2 regions of the Roseibium sp. AWQ4_290 genome follow, and region 1 is predicted to be linked to the other one. Evidence: predicted binding sites of a transcription regulator. Region 1 holds the regulator's gene; the other holds the start of a gene.

What was found. Region 1 encodes PhoB, which activates phosphate uptake and scavenging genes when phosphate is short. Its sites were predicted from a motif close to TGTCATNNANCTGTCAT; they were not measured.
Region 2: a site for PhoB is predicted at 2,232-2,248, ahead of ACXAH0_RS09755 (glycerophosphodiester phosphodiesterase). Genes of this name have one in related genera too.

Annotation. Positions count from the first base shown of each region.
Region 1 is NZ_JBSWYG010000030.1:18,134-25,388, forward strand. It holds gene ACXAH0_RS23230 (substrate-binding domain-containing protein) at 1-336, shown strand, start outside; gene pstC (phosphate ABC transporter permease subunit PstC) at 421-1,893, shown strand; gene pstA (phosphate ABC transporter permease PstA) at 1,893-3,242, shown strand; gene pstB (phosphate ABC transporter ATP-binding protein PstB) at 3,254-4,051, shown strand; gene phoU (phosphate signaling complex protein PhoU) at 4,083-4,778, shown strand; gene phoB (phosphate regulon transcriptional regulator PhoB) at 4,851-5,549, shown strand; gene ACXAH0_RS23260 (GcrA family cell cycle regulator) at 6,039-6,581, opposite strand; gene ACXAH0_RS23265 (acetylornithine transaminase) at 7,061-7,255, shown strand, end outside.
Region 2 is NZ_JBSWYG010000008.1:44,852-52,106, forward strand. It holds gene ACXAH0_RS09740 (YceI family protein) at 147-704, opposite strand; gene ACXAH0_RS09745 (cytochrome b) at 729-1,313, opposite strand; gene ACXAH0_RS09750 (YceI family protein) at 1,367-1,948, opposite strand; gene ACXAH0_RS09755 (glycerophosphodiester phosphodiesterase) at 2,347-3,069, shown strand; partial or broken gene ACXAH0_RS09760 (FecR domain-containing protein) at 3,455-3,745, shown strand; gene ACXAH0_RS09765 (hypothetical protein) at 4,028-4,258, opposite strand; gene ACXAH0_RS09770 (EAL domain-containing protein) at 4,318-7,092, shown strand; gene ACXAH0_RS09775 (NAD-dependent succinate-semialdehyde dehydrogenase) at 7,220-7,255, opposite strand, start outside.

The sequences.
Region 1 (7,255 bases):
CTGGCCCGTATCGACACCAACCCGAACGGCATCGGCGTTTTCGGTCTGGCGTTCTACGAGAACAACACCGACAAGCTGAAAGTCGCAACGATGGATGGGATCGCTCCGTCCACCGAGACCATCGCTTCCGGTGAATATCCGGTTTCCCGTCCGCTCTTCTTCTACGTCAAGAAGGCACATATCGGCGTGATCCCGGGCCTGAAAGAATACGCTCAGTTCTTCGTTTCTGACGAAATCGCTGGCCCGGACGGTCCTCTGGCTCAGTACGGCCTCGTTTCCGACCCGGAACTGGCTGCGACTCAGGCTGCTGTTGCTGCTGAAGAAACCATGAAGTAATCAGCCGTCCGGCTGATTGTGAGGGGCGGCCGTGATCGCCGCCCCTTTTTCTTTTTGTACTTTCTAAAAATTCCGGGGGAGCAAATGCCTTTGTTCTGGCTCATCTTGACCGTGCTCATCATCGCTGCGGTGGGGTACGTTCTTGGGCGGTCGCGGGCCCTGTCCAGTGCCGGGGGAGAGCTGTCGGCTCTGCATTCCCTACCGTCCTATTACGGCACGAATGTCGCGATGAAGGCTGCCGTTCCCGCCTTGTTGCTCCTGATCGCCTGGCTGCTCGTGCAGCCGATCTACGTGAACAGCTCCATTTCCGGCATGATCCCGGAAAGCGCCATTCAGGAAGGCTCGTCCCGGGGTCTGGTGCTGGCTGAGGTCCGCCGGACCGCGCGCGGCCTCGACAATGCGGTCGCGATTGGCGCCATGGATGAAGACTTCGCGCGCAATGCCCGCGCCGACTTCACCGACGTCACCACCCGCCTCAAGGATGCGGGCCAGATTGTGACCTCCCAGGTCACCCAGCCGGTTCTGCGCGCCGCGCAAAGTTTCCGCGTGATGAACGCCACCGGCAATCTGATGATGACCGTTGCCATTCTTTTGGTCTCCCTGGCCGGGGCAGCCTTTGGCCTGCGCGAGACCAATGCTGACTTCCGGGCGCGAAATGTGGTCGAGCAGGGTATCAAGGCACTGCTGATTGCAGCGGCCTCGATAGCCATCCTGACCACCATCGGCATCGTGTTGTCGCTGGTGTTCAACACCGCCGAGTTCTTTCGTCTCTATCCGGCCACGGACTTCTTCTTCGGCACGACCTGGTCGCCAAGCTTCTCCGGCCGGGGCAGCTCGTCTGAGTTGGGCATCGTGCCGCTGCTCTGGGGCACGTTCTACATCTCGCTGGTTGCCCTTGTGGTGGCAGTGCCGATCGGCCTCTTCGCCGCCGTCTATCTGTCGGAATATGCCGGTCCGAAAGTACGGGCCGTCGCCAAGCCTCTTCTGGAGGTTCTGGCGGGTATCCCGACCATTGTGTACGGTCTCTTCGCCCTTCTGACCGTCGGGCCGCTGCTGATGTCCATCTTCGGGGAAAACGGCCTTGGCATCATGCAGGCCGGGACCGCCGTCATGACGGCCGGTCTGGTCATGGGCATCATGCTCATTCCCTTTGTCAGCTCGCTGTCCGATGACATCATCAACGCGGTGCCCCAGGCCATGCGGGACGGGTCCTACGGTCTGGGCGCGACCAAGTCGGAAACCGTGCGCCAGGTGATCCTGCCTGCCGCGCTTCCGGGCATTGTCGGCGCCATTCTGCTGGCAGCGTCGCGCGCCATCGGTGAAACCATGATTGTGGTGCTCGGGGCAGGGGCAGCCGCACGGCTCAGCCTGAACCCGTTCGAAGCCATGACAACGGTGACTGCCAAAATCGTCAGCCAGCTGACCGGGGATGCGGATTTTGCTTCGCCCGTTGCGCTTGTTGCCTTTGCGCTGGGCATGACGCTGTTCGTGATTACGCTTGGTCTTAATATTGTCGCGCTTTACATCGTGCGCAAATACCGGGAGCAGTATGACTGATGACCGATACAACTCTTCCTCCCGAAGCGGGCGAAACCACTTCGGCCGCGCCGCGCCAGCCCAAGTCGCTTTATGCGCTGGATGATCTCACTCGCAAGCGCAATGCAGCGGAAAAGCGGTTCCAGGCTTATGGCATCGCCGCCATCGTGATCGGGCTGTTCTTTCTGGTGGTTCTGGCCTTTGCCATCATCTCCCAGGGCATTCCGGCCTTCTCGCGCACGGTTGTTGAAGTGAAGTTTACCGTGACGCAGGAGCAGTATGAAGCAGCGGAAAAGCAGCTCTTCAAGACGAAAGCCTATGAGCAACTTTTCCTGGACGCCCTGACCGCCCAGCTGAAGGACAGTGGCATCGAAGCAGCGGTTGAACCGGCAGCCATCGGCCGCATTGTCGGCAAGCCGGGCAATACAATCCGTTCCTTTTACCGGGAAAATGAAGACAAGCTCGGCGAGCCAGTCGACTTCAAGCTGGCCGCTTCGTCCCGGGTGGATGGCTATATCAATGGCCGGATCACGCGCGACAACATGACCGACAGCCGGTTCCTGCAGTCGTCGGATCTGGACATTGTTGACCATCTGGTCGATGCGGGCGTCCTCAAGAGCGTCTTCAACTGGCAGTTCGTGACCGGTGCGGATGCCGGGGTGGACAATCCGGGTGCTGCTGGCATTGGGGCGTCCGTGGTCGGTTCCTTCTTTATGATGCTGGTCGTGCTGTTCCTGTCCCTGCCCATCGGCGTTGCCGCCTCCATCTATCTGGAAGAGTTTGCACCGCAGAACCGGTTCACCGATCTGATCGAGGTGAATATTTCCAACCTGGCTGCCGTACCGTCCATCGTGTTCGGCATTCTGGGCCTGGCCGTGTTCATCCAGTTCATGCATCTGCCGCAATCCGCCCCGCTGGTCGGTGGGCTGGTGCTGACGCTGATGACCCTGCCGACCATCATCATCTCCACACGGGCGTCCTTGAAAGCGGTGCCGCCGAGCATCCGGGATGCGGCGCTGGGCGTCGGAGCGTCCAAGATGCAGGCCATCTTCCACCATGTCCTGCCACTGGCCATGCCGGGCATTTTGACCGGCACCATCATTGGTCTGGCCCAGGCTCTTGGGGAGACCGCGCCGCTGCTGCTGATCGGGATGGTCGGCTTTGTGGCCCGTGGGTATCCGGACGGGCTCGTCTCCGGCTTCATGGACCCGAACTCCGCCATGCCGGCCCAGATCTACACCTGGGCGGCCCGGGCCGACTATGCCTTTTACGAGAAGGCCTGGGGCGGGATTATTGTGCTCCTGATTTTCCTTCTTTCCATGAACATTCTCGCAATCATCCTGCGCCGCAGGTTTGAGCGCCGCTGGTAAGGATTGATCCGATGAACGAGATGCCGACGATTGAACAGGCGAAAGAGATGACCGACAGCAAGATTTCCGCCAACAAGGTCCAGGTCTATTACGGCGACACCCATGCCATCAAAGACGTGGATATTGAAATCCAGCCGCGTTCCGTTACGGCCTTCATTGGCCCGTCCGGCTGTGGCAAGTCGACCTTCCTGCGCACCTTGAATCGCATGAACGACACCATAGATATCTGTCGTGTCGAAGGCTCCATCAAGATTGACGGCGAAGACATTTACGATCCGAAGGTCGATCCGGTGCAGCTGCGAGCCAAGGTGGGCATGGTGTTCCAGAAGCCGAACCCGTTCCCGAAGTCGATCTACGACAATATTGCCTATGGTCCGCGGATCCACGGCCTGTCCCGCAACAAGGCGGAACTGGACGATATCGTGGCCTCGAGCCTGCAGAAGGCCGGCCTTTGGGAAGAAGTCAAGAACCGGCTGGATGAGCCGGGAACAGGCATGTCCGGCGGACAGCAACAGCGTCTGTGCATTGCGCGCGCAATTGCCGTCAGCCCGGAAGTGATCCTGATGGATGAACCATGTTCTGCACTTGATCCCATTGCTACGGCAAAGGTTGAGGAACTGATCGACGAGCTGCGCGAAAACTACACGATCGTGATCGTGACCCACTCCATGCAGCAGGCGGCCCGTGTCTCTCAGCGCACCGCGTTTTTCCACCTGGGAATTCTGGTTGAGGAAGGTCAGACAGAAGACATCTTTACCAACCCGCAGGACAAACGCACGCAGGATTACATCACCGGACGCTTTGGCTAAGCGTATTTGCGAAATCTGAAGGGGACACAGGATGTCTGAACATACAGTCTCGGCTTATGACGAGGAACTGACTGCCATGGCCGGCAAAGTCGCCGAGATGGGCGGCCTTGCAGAACGGGCGTTCGCGGATGCGGTGCATGCGCTGGTCAACCAGGATCTTGATCTGGCCAAGGCTACCATTTCCGGCGATGAACGCCTGGATGGGTTGCATCAGGACGTGGAGATGAAGCTGATCGAGATGATCGCCCGCCGCCAGCCCATGGGGCAGGACCTGCGCGAGATCACTGCCGCCAGCCGCATCGCCAATGACCTGGAGCGGGTGGGCGACCTGGCCAAGAACGTGGCCAAGCGTGTGATTGCCATCGATAGCAATCTCCAGTCCAAAAAGCTGGCCATCGGGGTCGAGCACATGACCGAGCTGGCCCTGTCCCAGCTCAAGCAGGTGCTTGACGCCTATACGCGGCGCGATGCCGAGGCGGCGCGCCGGGTGCAGGAAGGGGACGCGGAAGTCGACGCGATCTATACTTCCCTTTTCCGGGAATTGCTCACCTACATGATGGAAGACCCGCGGGTGATCACCCAATGTGTCCATTTGCTGTTCTGCGCCAAGAACATCGAGCGGATCGGGGATCACGCGACCAATATTGCGGAGAATGTCTTCTTCATGGTCACAGGCGAGCGTCTGCCGGAAGAGCGGGAAAAGCTCGACGAAACGACCAGCGCATAAACCTCTGCAAAAAACAGTGCGCAATTTCCGGCCGGCGCCTGGGCGCCGGCCGCCTAGACGGAGCAAGAACGAATGCCGAAGGTCCTCATCGTTGAAGACGAAGAACCGCTCAGCCTTCTCTTGAGATACAATCTGGAAGCGGAAGGATATCAGGTGGATTCCTGTGTCCGAGGCGATGAGGCGGAAATCCGCCTGCGGGAAAGCCTGCCGGATCTGCTGCTTCTGGACTGGATGCTGCCGGGCCTGTCCGGCATTGAACTGTGCCGCCGCCTGCGCACCCGCGAGGACACCGAGCGCCTGCCGGTTATCATGCTGACGGCGCGGGGCGAGGAAGCGGAGCGGATCCGCGGCCTGTCGACCGGGGCAGATGACTATGTGGTCAAGCCGTTCTCCGTGCCGGAGCTGATGGCGCGGGTCCGTGCGATCCTACGCCGGGCCAGCCCGGAAGTGGTCTCCACGATGTTGCGTTCCGGCGATATTGAACTGGACCGGGAAACCCACCGGGTCCGGCGCAATACCAAGGAAATCCACCTGGGCCCGACCGAGTTCCGCCTGCTGGAGTTCCTGATGACGTCGCCTGGGCGGGTGTTTTCCCGCGAGCAGCTTCTGGACGGTGTCTGGGGTCATGATGTCTATGTGGACGAGCGCACGGTTGATGTGCATGTGGGCCGTCTGCGCAAAGCCCTCAACAGGGGCAAGGCCAAGGACCCGATCCGCACGGTCCGCGGCGCGGGCTACGCCTTCAACGATCAGTTTTCAGCTGTCGGCTGATATCAACCTCACCAAACAGGACCCTATTCGACCGTGACATGAGAGCGTTCCGCAAGGAACGGGTCACAGGGTGATGTGCGGCTTCGTCCAAGACGCGCGACACGGCGGAACGCTCTCGTGTCGTAGCTTAAGGTGGCTCCTACCAACCTCAATAGATAGGAACCGATCTGACCGTGTTTGGGGACTGTTCGTCAAGGAGCAGGTTGCAGGGCGATATGGTTTATCGTTCAAAACTTGGGACGCAGCTGAACAGTCCTCAAACACGGCCTCGGTGGCCTGCTCCGGCCCGCCGGACTGCGTTGCGCCGCTTGAACGGCCAACAGGCCGGTCTGCGTGCCTCTCCTTGCCGGTGAACTTGCCCACTCCAATAGGGACCTTTTGGGTGAGGTTGGCATGGGGCCTAGTAGGGGGCTGGAAAATAAAAGCACGCTTCAAACTGAAAAGCCCGCCAAAATGGCGGGCTTTTCTCGTTTAAAAGAAGGTGGGGCGTCAGCCGGCCTTCGCAATCACTTTGCGGTCGCGGCGGCGGTCAGCGACCGGCTGGTAGGCGATCTTGCAGTGATGGGTGCAATAGGGAACACCGGCTTCGGACTGGCGGCCGCAGAAGTAGAAGTCGTCCGTCGCCGGGTCGCCGATCGGCCATTTGCAGGTGCGCTCGGTCAGCGTCAGGATCGTGGCACGCTGGGAGATCGGCACCACCAGTTCGGCCACCGGCTCTGGCTTGATCTCTGCAACGGGCGCAGGGGCTGTATCCGCCTTGAGCGCCGTCGCCCCAATTGTTTGCGGCGGCTGCTGGGCCGGCTTCTTCGGAGCTGAGCTGGTGTTGGTGTTGCTGGCGGTTGCAGAGCGCGGCCGACGGGGCTTGGTGCTTGCGCTTGAGGTCTTTGCCCGCCCGGACAGGCCAAGCCGGTGAACCTTGCCGATCACGGCATTCCGGGTGACGCCTCCAAGCTCGCCAGCGATCTGGCTTGCGCTCAAGCCGTCACCCCAAAGTTTCTTGAGGAGTTCAACCCGTTCGTTTGTCCAACTCATTGCCCGCACCTTTTATTGCGGCCTCTGCGGCCATTAACCCCGTATTAAGCATGCTGGTGCATGCCTAAGTGTGGCATATCTAGTATCTTCGAGTGATTTGCCTTACGAGATGTCGTGTCTGATTGGTCACAGATTACAATAACGTTAATTTGTGAGGCAACCATTGGGCCCAAACCAGTTGGGGATGAAGGGACTTTTCCCCAAGTATGGCGAGGGTATTGAGAATTTTACGAATTCTGTTCCGGTGACTCTACGTATGCGGCCTGGCCGCAGGCCCATTGACAGATAATGGGGCGGCCAGTGTATAACGGAACCGCAACGTGCCGCCTCTCAGGGGCGGCACGTTGCGTTTTGGCCTTGTGCAGGTCTGACGGTGTGCGCGTGCACCGCAGCCAGCCTGCCGGAGCTGAAATCCCTGAAAACCGCCAGTCCCTGCCACACTCGACAGCGCGGGGACGGCCATGGAGTTGAATGAGGTTATGTCCGCGACCGCACTGTTTGGGAATTACGCAAGATCATCCCTGAGCTTTGATCACGGGGAAGGTGTCTGGCTGGTGACCAAGGACGGCCGACGATACCTCGATTGCGGGTCCGGCATCGCTGTGAATTCCTGCGGCCACAGTCACCCGCATCTGGTCAAGGCGCTTCAGGAACAGGCGGCGAAGCTCTGGCAC
Region 2 (7,255 bases), on a different contig from region 1:
CGCCGTAGCGTATTTCAATTCCGAAAACCAAAATCGAAACATAGACTTGCTAGTCACCCTCATGAATTTGAAGTTCGTGCTGAACGCGCTGGAAAATGAGACGAACTTCAGATCAGGGTGACAAGGGTGAAGAGCGCTGAGTGCGCTCAGCGGGTAGCCGTCAGGTCCAGGGTGACGGTCACCGCATCGCCAACCGTGTCCTTGCCGACACTGGAGCCCAGTTTGTAGTCCAGGCGGTTGAGTGAGGCTGTTCCCTTGGCCTGGGCTGTGTCGCCGGTGATGTCGAGAGTAAAGTCCAGCGTGACCGGCTGGGAAATGCCCTTGATTGTCAGCGTGCCGTCGGCCTTGTAGACGTTGCCGTCCACATGCGAAACGCTGTCCGCCGTGAATTCTGCCTTCGGAAATCCGGATGCATCAAACCAGTCCGGAGCGGGCAGGGTGCTGTCGAATTGCGGATTGCCCGTCGAGGCGCTGGCCGGTTCGATCTCGGCCGAGATCTTGGAGGCACCCGGATTGTCCGTATCGAAATCGATGTTTGCGGTCCAGGATGTGAAGGTGCCTTTGAGCGGCTGACCGGCCTGCTGGACTTCAAATCCAAGCGAGCTCTGGGCCGGATCCACGGTCCAGGTGTCGGCAAAGACCGGGGCGGATGCCGTAATCGCAGACACCGCGACAAAGGCATAAGACAGCTTTTTCAGATGCATGTGAACATTTCCTGATTGAGCACATTAGGAGCTGGAACGGGCGGGGCCCGTGGAGATCATCCGCTTCAACGTGTCGTCCCGGGCGATGAAATGGTGTTTCAGCGCGGCGGCCAAGTGGGCGGCGATCAGCGCCATCAATAGATAGGCGCCATATTCATGCAGGATCTTGAACACCGTTTCCGCTTCGGCCTTGGAGCCGAGGACGCCGGGCACGGGAAGATGCGGCACCGGCACGATGTTGAAGATGAAAGTCGGAATGCCATAGGGAGAGGCGGATGCGACCATCCAGCCAGTGAGCGGCAAGGCAAACAAGAACGCATAGAGACCGGCATGGCCAAGATGTGCGGCCAGCTTCTCTAGAGGATGCATGCCGTCTGGCAGTTTCGGCGCCGGGTTCACCAGGCGCCACAAAAGCCGCAGAACCGCAAGCGCTAAAACCACGAAACCGATGGACTTATGCAGCTGAAACAGCGGAAAGGTTGCCGGATCGGTCAGAGGTAGCGATGTCATGTAAAGCCCGAGGGCCAGCATGGCGAAGATCAGCGCGGCCATTGTCCAATGAAAGGCAATTGCAATGCGTCCATAGCCTGAAGAGGTGTTGCGCAGCATGGCCGCCTCCCTGAAAAGAAGGAGGCCGGATGTTCCGGCCTCCGAATATTTTCTTATTCTGCGTCAGCTTTCAGCGCTTCCGCGTCGAAGGAAATGCTGATCTCGTCGCCGACATAAGGCACAAATTTGTCCATTCCGTAATCGGAGCGTTTGATCACGGTGGAGACGGCAAAACCGGCGGCCGGTTTCTTTTTCATCGGATGTTCACCCAGGTTCAGCACGTCCACGGTCAGGGTGGCCGGCTTGGTGATGCCTTTGATCGTCAGGTCACCGGTCACAGCAAGCTGTTTCTCGCCGGTCTGTTCAACCTTCGTGCTTTTGAAGGTTGCCGTCGGAAATTTGGCAGCGTCGAAGAAATCCGCGCTCTTCAGGTGCGTGTCGCGGTCCGGCCAGAACGTGTCGAGGCTGTCGATCTTGATGGTGAATTCAATGGTCGAATCGGCCGGATTGTCCTGGTCGATCATCAGTTTGCCATCCCAGTCGGCAAAACGGCCGTCTGTGGTGGAATAGCCAAGGTGGTTATAAGAGAAAGCCAGGTTGGAGTGGGACTTGTCGAACGCGTAGGAAACCGGGTCTGCGAGGGCAGGACCTGCCAGGAGCGTAAGGGCCAGTGCGGAAGCGGCGAGACGGATCATGATCAAACCTCATATCATATTTTGAAAGAGCGTTCGCTCATGAACGCTGCAGAGGGGAAGATAGGCCAGAAATCCGGTTGCGCAATTTAACTGACCGTTCGGCATGACTGAACAATACCCGGAAAAGAATCGGGGCCAGCGCAGCCAACCCGAAAAACCATCTGCCAACCGGACTGAGCATCGGAATCAAATGCGTCGCATGAGGTGCAAACTGTGCGTTTTTGATCACAGATCCTGTATGACTTCTTTGCCTAAGTGGTTGAATACGCTAAACAAGAAAAACTGTCATCATTCCATCAAGAATTTCAGGCACCACTTTATTCAACTTCCCTCACAGGGGGCATGATGGAAGCCCTTTCGCTCCAGACAATCTGTTTGGAGACACAGGAGTATTTAACGTGAACCACGCGGTCATAGTGTGTCATCGGGGAGCAAGCCTCAAGGCGCCGGAAAATACGTTCGCTTCCCTGGAAAAGGCGATCGAGCAGGGTGCGGAAGTGGTGGAGCTGGATGTGCGTCCCTCCAAAGATGGTGTTTTGTATGTGCTGCACGACGCCACCTTGGACCGCACGTCGAACGGAACCGGGCATATTGCCGACATGGTGTCCGCCGATGTGGACATGCTTGATGCGGGCAGCTGGTTCGGGCCGGACTACAAGGGAGAGTGTATTCCCCGTCTCGGCGCGTTTTTGGATGCCTGCAAAGCGCGGATCGGAACCTATGTGGAGATCAAGGAAGGAGACCCGGCCGAAATTCGAGACATGCTGGCGGTTCGCGGCATGTTGAACGATGCCTGGACCTTTTCCTTTGATCAGGCCATTCGGGCTGAAGCGCGGGCCAAGGTTCCCGATCTCAGGCGCATGGTTCTGTTTGCCCATGTCGGGTCGGTGGAGCGGGCTGTCGCCCAGGATGCGCATATCCTGGAGTTTGATGCGGATACTCTGGAACAGCAACTTGTCGAGGAAGCCAAGGCAGCCAACCTGATCACCCAGATGTTTTATGGCGGGGAGGACCGGGCGGTGTTTGAAAAGGCCGTTCGTTGCGGGGTGGAACAGATGAATATCGATCACGTGGATCTCTTCCGCGACATTGAACGCAGTCTTCTGTCTCCGGCTGCTTAAGGCTGGTGACACCGAAGAAGTTTTAATCTTCGTATTCACATTTGCGTAACCGTATCATCGAAATATCTCAGATAAACATCTGAATTCACGAAAGGTTAAATAGCTGAAGATGGCTATGAATTGGTTGCACCTGCGGAATTTGGATGTATGACTGTAAAAAATAGCAATTATCGCCAGAGATGTCGGGTTCTGAACTCGGGTGCAAATTCCTTTTACTGGTGCAGCCGGTACAAAATACGAATTTTTGCTGCCCTTTTTTTTAATAGTCTCGATGGTCGCTGGGGCCTTTCAGAGCGCTGCCGCCACTGAATGGGTCGTGAAGCGGGTTTCCGGCCCTGTTTATTTCGTTGCGCCTGGCTTGGAGGCATTCCGGGCCAGGAAGGGAATGGTCTTTCAAAAGGGCTTCACACTGGCGACCAGGTCCCGAGCCCGGGCGCTGATCGCCCGGGGAACGGAAACCATTACGGTTGGTCCTGAAACAACGGTTGCTCTGTCCAAACGGTTCAGCAACCGGGGAAAGACAACCCTTTTGCAACGTAAGGGCAAAGTAACTGTCGACGTCGCCAAACGGAACCGCCCGCATTTTTATGTCGAAACCCCGTTTCTGGCTGCGGTGGTGAAGGGAACCAAATTTGATGTTTCCGTCGATAGCCGCCGGGCCCGGGTGTCTGTGCAACGGGGGGTGGTCGGGGTCGAGGACTTCGCCTCCGGGGACCGCGCGGATCTTGGAGCCGGCCAGAATGCGTCAAGTGCTTCCAGTGGCGGCCGTGGGCTTGATGTCGGCGGCCGGACGAAGCCATCGGTGCGCCAAGGGCGCCCAAGGAAACCGAAGGTCAGCGCGCCGAGCCCTCCTGGCCAGTCGAAAAAAGCCAGACATGCGAACCGTGTCGAACCTGCCATCAAAGAAAAACGTGGCTGGTTTGAGGCCCTCTTTTCCAGATCTGACGCTGCTGGCAGTTCAGGAACCTCCGACGCTGGTGGCGTAGGCAAAGGGAGTGAAAAGGGCAACAACGGGGACGGCAATGGTGGTGGCAACGGCAACGGTGGTGGCAACGGCGGCGGCAATGGCAATGACGGCGGCAACGGCGGCGGCAATGGCAATGGCAATGGCGGTGGCAATGGCAATGGCAATGGCGGTGGCAATGGCAACGGCAACGGCAATGGCAATGGAAACCGCTAGAGCCGACATGACGAAACCGGCGAATTGCGCGCGCCGCGCTGGACGTTAGGACACCTGAGCGGGGGCGGATGGTGCTGATTTGGCGGGACAATATCGGTGGGCGTTTGCTCAATGCCGCTCTGGTTGCTTTGGTGGTTCTTGTCTCAGTTGCGGGCTTGCGCGTTTTCGGTGTGACGGCGGCCCTTGACAGGCTGTTATGGGAGACCCGTTTTGCCCTCGACCAGCGGCCGGTCTCCGGGGACATCGTTTTTGTCGACATTGATGCCAGCAGCCTGGCTGAAATTGGTCATTGGCCGCTCCCCCGCAGGATCTATGCGCGACTGATCGACCAGCTGATTGCGGGCGGTGCTCAGGACATGGTCTTTGACATCGACTTCAGCGCAGAATCCAATGCTTTGGACGACATGCTTCTGGCGCAAGCCCTGAAAAAGGCCGGCAATGCCAGCCTGGCGGTCTTCACCCAGGCCGCGTCAGGGGCTGGCGCGGAGGGGACTGTTCTCAACATGCCCCATGAACAGTTTATCGAGCATGCCTGGCCGGTTGTTGTGATGGTGCCTATGGAGGCGGACAGCCGGATCTGGCGCAACCTTTATGGCCATGAGATCAACGGCACGACGGAACTGTCCGTCGCCAGCCTGATCGGAGAGCATACAGGCGGCGTGAACGGCAGCTTTTTTCTCGATTACAGCATTTCGATTGACCAAATCGCGCGCATTTCCCTGGTGGACGTCCTCGACGGCACCTCCGATCCGTCTTTGTTTGATGGCAAAAAGATCATTATTGGTGCGAGTGCGCTTGAATTGCGTGATCTTTTTCCAGTGCCCGTTCACGGCATCTTGCCCGGGGCGCTCATTCAGGCACTGGGGGCCGAGACGCTTTTGCAGAAGCGGGCTCTGGAGCCCAAGGGCGAAGGCGTGGCGCTGCTCGTTGCAGCCTTGATCTGTGGGCTTTTGTTCATGACCAAGATTGACGGCTGGTCCATCAAGCTTGTGATTCTGGGTCTCGCAGCTTTTGCGATCGAGGCAGCTGCCATTAGCGTGCAGAGCACTGAGCCCATTCTGGTGCCGGCTGCAAGCGCCTATATCCTCCTGTTTCTGGTTGCTGGCGTGATTGTCCTGCGCGAACTTGGCTTCCACAAACTTCTGGCTCAGGTGGCCAATATCAACCAGCGCAACAGCGAGCGTATGCTCGGTCAGGTCTTTGACGACAGCTTCGATGCCATTCTTGTTCTGGACAGGGACTGCCTGATCACCGCAGCCAACCGCACTGCGCGGCAACTTTTCGACAATGAAAAACTCGCAGGCTGCCGCGCTCAGGCCGTTTTGCCCAATGCCCTGGTGGAAGAGGCGCTGGCTGTTCTGGGAGCTGTGAAAGACTGCATTCCGGTGCCGCAACTGCTGGTGCTGACCCAGGAGGGCGCAAGGCGCCGGCTGATCGAATATGTTGTTACAAAAACCGAAAAGACAATCGCGCCAAACGGGCGGTCTGGCAAGACGAAAAAGACGGCCCTGGCATGCGTGACTTGCCGGGATGTGACGGATGAACGGGAATCGGCCGCCCGTCTGGACTATCTTGCCCGGTTTGATCCGATTACCGGGCTTTTGAACCGTAGCGGCTTTGAGAGTGATCTGGCTGAGCGGACAAAGTCCGCCTGTGTTTCCGCAAACAGGGTTCTGCTGCTTCAGTTTGCGATTTCGAATCTGGACCAGATCGTCGCAACGCTTGGATTTTCATATGGGGACCGGTTGCGGCAATCCATCGCCGCCCGTCTGAAAACCCAGTTGGCTGAGGACATCAGCTGGGCAGCTGTCACCGCTGATGTCTTTGCCGGTGTTCGGCTGCTGGCAGCTGATCAGGACAGCGTCTTGCAGCTTGTGGAGGACATTCAAAAGACAATTGGCGGTGATCATGTCATTGACGGTGCCCATGTCTCCGCGCGTCTCAATATCGGCTATGTGATTGCCGACGGCGATATGGCTCCGGACAGTATCTTGAAACGTGCTGGCAACGCCCTGTCGCTGGCGCGCCGGGACAGCCAGAACCAGGTAGTGTGCTTTCAAAATGAGATGGATACAGCTCTCCAGCGGCGCCGGAGCCTGGAAGGGGAGCTGTTCAAGGCGATTGTCCGCGATGAGTTGCGGCTCGACTATCAGCCACTCGTCAATCTGATCGACGGGTCCATCTTCGGGGTTGAGGCATTGCTGCGCTGGGACAGCCGGTCCTTCGGGCCGGTGTCACCAGCTGAATTCATTCCGATTGCCGAAGAGACAGGCTACATCGTCGAGCTGGGATCCTGGGCGCTGAACCGGGGTATGAAGGAAGTCCAGTCCTTGCCGGGGGCGCTCCGGCTTTCGGTAAACGTGTCACCGCTCCAATTCTTCCGGGGCAATCTGCTGGAAACCGTGGCGGAAGCCCTCGAGCGCTCGGGGTTTGCGGCCAACCGGCTTGATCTCGAAGTTACCGAGACCCTGTTCGTGGATGAGAGCCCGGATTTGAAACGGAAGATGGAAGAGCTTCAGGCGCTGGGATGCCGTTTTTCGCTGGATGATTTCGGGACGGGCTACTCTTCGCTGGCCTATATCACCGACTATCCGTTCTCCAAGATCAAACTGGACAAGTCCTTTGTCCGGGACACCCTGGAGCGGGAGGAGGACACTGCGGTGATCGAAGCGGTGCTTCTGCTCGCGCAAGGCTACGGAATGACAGTGCTGGTGGAAGGCGTGGAAACGGCGGAACAGGCTCTCCGTCTTCATGAACTCGGCTGCCGCTGCGGCCAGGGCTATTATTTTGGCCGCCCGACAGGGGCGGCCGATATGGCGGCCCAGCTTGTGCAGGCCGCCTGATACATGGCGCAATTCCGGCGGCCACAATCCTTAAATGCCTCTTGGGTCGTGTAATGCGACCCCGCATCAGAGGCTTCGGAGAGTGGCCGCCGGAATTGCGCCATGTGTGACATCCTGTGACCTGAGCTTAAAGCCCCAAGCCGCCGAGGCAGCTGTATTTGAT